Regions from separate parts of the Sporofaciens sp. SGI.106 genome, predicted to be linked through region 1. Evidence: predicted binding sites of a transcription regulator. Region 1 holds the regulator's gene; the other holds the start of a gene.
What was found. Region 1 encodes HrcA, which represses chaperone genes, less so after heat shock. Its sites were predicted from a motif close to TGTTAGCACTCNNNNNNNNNGAGTGCTAACA; they were not measured.

Region 1 (3,427 bases):
CTCTTTTGATGGATGAAATCGTCTTCTCAGCATTTGTAACTGCCTGACGTTTTGCAGGCTCACCTACTAGACGCTCTCCTGTTTTTGTAAATGCAACAACAGATGGTGTTGTTCTTGCGCCTTCTGTATTTGCGATAACTACCGGCTGTCCGCCTTCCATAACGGCTACACAGCTATTTGTTGTACCTAAGTCAATACCAATGATTTTTCCCATGATTTATTCCTCCTGTTTTACTATTTTATTCTTAAAAAATGTTTTGGCTGTTAATTTGCAACCTTTACCATACTGTGTCTCACTACAGATTCACGGTACATGTAACCTTTCTGGAATTCTTCTGCTACGATGTTTTCACCGAAGTTTTCGTCCTCCACATGCATCACTGCGTTGTGGAAATCCGGATTGAATTCCTGACCTACTGCCTCGATCGGTTTCACTCCTGCCTCTTCCAGTGTGGTCATCAGCTGCTTATAAATCTTATCCATTCCCTGAATGAACGGATCTGCCTTTTCTTCCTCACTGACAGCTCCGAGACCTCTCTCGAAATTGTCTACTACCGGAAGGATTTTTTCTATGATATCTTTCGCTCCTATTTCGTACATCTGAGATTTTTCTCTCTCGGTACGTTTGCGGAAGTTATCAAACTCTGCCATCTGACGAGTCAGCTTATCGGTAAGCTCTTCAATTTTCTCGTCTTTTTTGTCTTTTTTATTTTTCTTGCCAAAGAACTTTCCTTTCTTTTCTCCGGCTTCTGCCTCTTCGGAAGCTTCGGTTTCTTCTGCCTCTCCTGCTGCCTCTGTCTCTTCAGATGCTTTTGCATCAAGAGGTTTTTCTTTAGAATCACCGGCATCAGAAGTTTCCTCTGCAACCGCTGCCTGTTCAGCTGCTTTTTTTGCTTCCTCGACAGCTTCTTTTACCATTTCTTCCTGGCTCTTTTCCTGATTCATTTCCTGATTCTTATCCAAGGGTTAATCCACCTTTCTTAACACTTTTTACTGTTTATGGAAAATCGCATCCAGTTCACTCTGCAAACGCTTCAGTGATTTTAATACATGTTCATAATCCATACGTTTCGGTCCGATAATACCGATTGTTCCCTTCATTCCTTCTCCCAATTCATAGGTTGCTGTCACAACACTGCAGTCCTTCATGGTCTGAACCGGCGTCTCATCACCGATATACACCTGAATTCCTGTATTTTCCTCCTGGGATAAAGTCTGGGTTACCAGTTCGGTGAGCTGCTGCTTTTCCTCAAAGGCACTGATGATTTCCTGTGCACTCTGTTTATCGGAAAGCTCCGGATATTTGAAAATATTCGTGGCACCGCTGGTGTAAATCTGCATATCTTCATCAACCTGAATGGCATCTGCCACTGCGTCCAGCACGTTACTGATGACCTCGCTGTGTATTCCTGCCTGTTCTTTTAATCTGGCGATCAGTCCCAGATTAATTTCTTCAATGGACATTCCATTCAGTGTAGTGTTCAGAAGCATATTCAGCTTCAGAAGATTTTCATTGCTGAGCGGTTCGTCAACGCTGATGATCTTATTCTTAATCACGTTACCACCAAGGACGATTACTGCAATGATCTGTTCATCATCTACCTGTGATAACTGAATGAATTTAATCTTGTTAGCGCTGTTCACCGGAGTAGAAACCATTGTCGCATAATTTGTATTCGTAGCAAGAACTTTCGCTGCCTGTTTCAGAAGCTGATCCATCTTGTCTGCCTTCTCCAGCATCTGCTCCTGCATTTCATTTAACTCCTGCTCCTTCTCCTGCATCAGCATATCTACGTAAAGCCGATAGCCTTTGTCGGAAGGAATCCGTCCTGCGGATGTGTGCGGCTGTAAAATGTATCCCAGCTCTTCCAGATCCGCCATCTCGTTACGAATGGTAGCAGAACTTAAATTCAGGTCCGTATATTTGGAAATAGTTCTCGAGCCAACCGGCTCTCCGGTTTCTAAGTATGTCTGGATAATTGCATGTAAGATTTTGAGCTTTCGTTCACCCAGCTGTTCACTGACCTGCATCTTTCCGCCTCCTCCCTAGCTGTTAGCACTCATTAAATTCGAGTGCTAATCTTTACGATTATTAATGTAGCACTACTGGTTTCATTTGTCAACACAGTTTATAGTTTTTTTATATTGGGGACGTAGCAAAATGCATTTTGCTACGTCCCCAATTGACATTCGTGGTGTACCCAACCGCCAATTCCCCTGTACCCATTTATTGGCTGTCCACTAAATTATAAGTTTCCACACATATTTTCTGTGCCCTTCGCTTACCTATCTTTAAGGTTTCCGCTAATTTCTTAATGTATTCTTCTCTATTTTCCTCAAACACCTGCACCAACAAACTCAATTGCTTTTCTTCGAACATCTCCTCTGCAATCTGGAGCGCTATTTCACAATATTGTTTATTCATATCATCCGGATAATCTATGAATATCTCAGACTGACGTTCTTTATGAAATGCGTCAAAAGCCTGGAAATCTTCGAAATGTTTCTTGTACATCAAAACTGCCTTTTCGTCCAGTATTCCTGTAGTTTCTGTCATATAATCTGCCATACTGCTATATTTATAGCGAACAGGATTCTTTATCATCCCCGCTTTTACCGGATTTAAATGAATATATCTCAAACACGTCCAGAAATACCTCTCATTTTCGATACATTCACTCATGAAGCGATTCTGGAACACATGTCCATTACGGTGGTGTTTATAATTATAATAAGATGCGTATTCGGCCAAAACTCTAGCCATGAATAAAGATAACGTTTCGATTTCTGCCCTGATAATAAAATGAGCATGATTAGACATAATACAATATGAATATATTTCAACCTTGATTTTTCCTAAAGTCTTTAGAATAATACTCTTCAAGAATATTTTTTCACGCTGCATATTAAATATTTTCTCTTTATTGATACCTTTTACTACAACGTGATAAATACCGGTTGTACTCTTCTTTCTTCTGTGTGTTGCCACCTTATCCCTCCTTTTTATGCAATTAGGGACAGGTACAAATACAATTGGGTACACCACAAATGTTAATTCAGGACGTAGCAAAATGCATTTTGCTACGTCCCCTTTTTTTAGCTAAGTTCAACTTTTACTGCCTCTTCCGGCTTAAACTCATTCTCCAGATCATAGATATTGTGTCCTGTAGATTCTCCCAGAACTCTTCCCTCCAGAGAATAGCAGCGGATAAATCTCTTCACATCGATGCTGGACCAGTGCTCTACATCCCAGCTCATGTATCCGTCTGCATCTGATTTTTTCTCTCCCAGATACAAGTCTACCTGGCGGCCGTTTCTCATCAACTCAATGAGACCTTTGGTTCCATCCACTTCTAACTCTTCTTTTTTTACTGAATCGTACACTTTCATGCTTATTCCCTCCAATGCATTTTTGAAAATTCTGATA
Region 2 (3,427 bases), on a different contig from region 1:
GCCCATTTTTTTCTGCTATGACTTTATAATGGGTAATGGCGGTCTCCCCGCGCTCCCAGTCTACGGTGCGCTCGATAATGGTCCCTTCCTTTCTGGCAAGGGGAGCATGGATGGTACCGGATTCGGGAGTTACAGAACCCCGCACTATGGCAAGATATTCACGATGAAATTCTCTTCGTGCCACCATAGAGGACAGGATATTGCCGCTTACCAGATGCTTTGCCACAACGGTAAGTCCGGATGTATCCCGGTCCAGCCGGTTGCTGCAGCGGAAGATAAAAGGTTTTCCCTGTTCCCGGTAGTACCATGCAAGCGCATTTGCCATAGAGTTGGTGTAATTATTTAAAGATGGATGAATGGGCATTCCGGCCGGTTTGTTGATGACGATAATATCTTCATCCTCATATACGATAGAAAGGGGAATATTCACCGGAGGAATTTTTTCGGAAGACTGGGTCTCACTGATTCGGATTGTCAGAATATCCCCGGTATGAAGCGTCTGGTTCATGTAGCTGAAGATACCGTTAAGAAGCACACTTTCCGGCATGTGCTTGATACTGACAATGTTCTGGTGGGAATATCCTTTTCTTTTCAAAAATAATTCAATTCGAAGCCCGTCATCTTCGGCTTCAATAAGATAATCAATTGTACGGTTCATTGCATTTTCCTCTAAATATGGTTATGATAATATTACTATAACATATAGCTTGCATTGATGTACAGACGCTATGGGAATGGAGGAAAAGTATGGTTGGTTTGAGTACGCTTTGTTATATAGAACGTGATGGAAAATATCTGATGCTTCACAGAACGGTAAAGGAAAATGATGTGAATCAGGATAAGTGGATTGGTGTGGGAGGACATTTTGAGGCGGATGAAAGCCCGGAGGAATGCCTGCTGCGGGAAGTGAAAGAGGAGACGGGATATACGCTGACTTCATATCGTTTCCGGGGATTGGTGACTTTTGTATCGGGAAATGGTGTGACCGAATATATGTCCCTTTTCACGGCTGACGGTTTTGAGGGAGAGTCGATTCCATGTGATGAGGGTGAATTGGAATGGGTAGATATTGCGAAGATACAAAAGCTGAACATCTGGGAAGGGGATAAGATTTTCCTGCGGCTTCTGGCGGAGGAGCATCCATTTTTTTCGTTGAAGCTAGTGTATGATGGTCAGGACAGACTCCTGGAAGCAGTGCTGGATGGTGTAGCGCTGGAAGTATAGTTTAAAATTAAAAGATGACGAATCAATTAACTTGTGATAGAATAGAAAAAATTTACGGAAAGAAGAGAAGGATATGGATAGACAAATTGATATCATTTTGCAGGGCGGGCAGTTTAAAAAACTGTTGGAAGAACAGAGTGCCGAGCTGCGTCAAAAATATGATATGAAAAGGGCAGAACTGGAGATTTTGTATTTTTTGTCAAAGTCCGGAGAACATAACACCTCTACAGATATTCATCGTCAGCTAATGATGAATCGCGGACATATTTCGCAGGCTGTTGACAATCTTTGCAGAAGAAACTACATTATTGCGATACCGGACAAGAATGACAGAAGATATGTTCATTATGAAATATCTGATCATGCGAAAGAACTGATAACGGAAATGACAAGTAGAAGAGAAGCCATGAATCAAAAGATTTTGGAGGGAGTGTCAGAAGAAGAATTGAAGATTTATCGGGAAGTATCCGAAAAGATCAGAAACAATATAAATAAATTAATTTTCTAAACCTATTGACAAGCTGATTTTTAATGATATAATACTTTAAAAATAAACAATTTAAAAACAAAATAAATAATGTTTCGCAAGAAACTATTTTTTTGTGAATCACACTGGCACTCAATAAAATAGAGTGCTAACAAAAAGAAAGGCAGGTTATTCATATGAAATTAAGACCATTGGGTGACAAAGTAGTTCTTCAGTATCAGGATGTTGAGGAAAAGACAGAATCAGGAATCATTCTGCCAGACAGTGCAAAAGAGAAACCGCAGGAAGCGGTAGTAATCGCGGTTGGTCCGGGAGAATGCAAGGATGGACAAATGACTGCTATGCAGGTAAAAGAAGGAGATAAGGTTATTATTTCTCAATATGGCGGCACAGATGTGAAGATTGACGATGAAGAATTTAAGATCATAAGTCAGAGCGATATTCTGGCAATTGTAGAATAATTAAAATAGTAGAGGAAAGAAGGAGTTTATCATGGCAAAAGATATTACATTTGATATTGATGTTCGTAAGAAAATGGAAGCTGGTGTAGACCGCCTGGCCGATACAGTAAAGGTTACATTGGGACCAAAAGGAAGAAATGTTGTATTGGATAAATCCTATGGTGCACCGTTAATCACGAATGATGGTGTAACAATCGCAAAAGAAATTGAATTGGAAGACCGTTTTGAAAACATGGGCGCCCAGCTTGTAAAAGAAGTAGCTACTAAAACAAACGATATTGCAGGAGATGGAACAACAACTGCTACAGTTCTGGCACAGGCGCTTGTTAAAGAGGGGATGAAGAATATTGCTGCAGGCGCAAATCCGATTATTTTGAGAAGAGGAATGAAGAAAGCTTCCGATGCAGCTGTTGAGGCAATTGAAGCAATGAGTCATCCGGTTACAGGAAAAGAACATATTGCAAAAGTAGCTGCAATCTCTGCCGGAAATGAAGAAGTCGGTGGAATGATTGCAGATGCAATGGAAAAAGTCGGAGAAAATGGTGTCATTACAATTGAAGAATCTAAAACCATGAAGACAGAGATTGATGTGGTTGAGGGTATGCAGTTCGATAATGGATACCTTTCCGGATACATGTGTGATGATAAAGAGAAGATGATCGCGAACATGGAAGATCCGTATATCCTTATGACAGATAAGAAGATTTCCAACATTCAGGACATTCTTCCAATTTTGGAAAATGTGATGAGAGAGAGAAAGGAACTTCTGATTATCGCCGAAGATGTAGAAGGAGAAGCACTCACTACATTAATTGTTAACAGACTGAGAGGAACGCTGAAAGTTGTTGCTGTAAAGGCACCGGGATATGGTGACAGCAGAAAAGCAATGCTTCAGGATATCGCAACACTTACCGGCGGACAGGTAATCATGGAAGATCTTGGACTTGAATTAAAAGATACCACAATGGATATGCTGGGTCGTGCAAAATCTGTAAAGGTTACAAAAGAAAATACAACAATCGTAGACGGTGCCGGAAATAAAGATGATATTGATTCACGTATCGCCAGCATGAAGAGACAGATGGCTGATGCAACATCAGAAATGGATAAAGACAAACTAATGGAACGTATTGCCAAAATGGGTGGAGGTGTAGCAGTAATCCGTGTCGGTGCAGCTACAGAGACCGAGATGAAAGAAGCAAAATACCGTATGGAAGACGCTATGAATGCAACGAAAGCAGCTGTAGCAGAAGGC

Region 2: the regulator HrcA is predicted to act here: its motif matches at 1,835-1,865, upstream of ACQRCC_RS04785 (co-chaperone GroES).

The regions. Positions count from the first base shown of each region.
Region 1 is NZ_JBNPMZ010000003.1:59,684-63,110, forward strand. It holds gene dnaK (molecular chaperone DnaK) at 1-214, opposite strand, end outside; gene grpE (nucleotide exchange factor GrpE) at 265-945, opposite strand; gene hrcA (heat-inducible transcriptional repressor HrcA) at 991-2,031, opposite strand; gene ACQRCC_RS03395 (transposase) at 2,228-2,989, opposite strand; gene ACQRCC_RS03400 (hypothetical protein) at 3,097-3,390, opposite strand.
Region 2 is NZ_JBNPMZ010000004.1:126,935-130,361, reverse strand. It holds gene ACQRCC_RS04800 (RluA family pseudouridine synthase) at 1-658, opposite strand, end outside; gene ACQRCC_RS04795 (NUDIX hydrolase) at 748-1,224, shown strand; gene ACQRCC_RS04790 (MarR family winged helix-turn-helix transcriptional regulator) at 1,298-1,732, shown strand; gene ACQRCC_RS04785 (co-chaperone GroES) at 1,888-2,172, shown strand; gene groL (chaperonin GroEL) at 2,204-3,427, shown strand, end outside.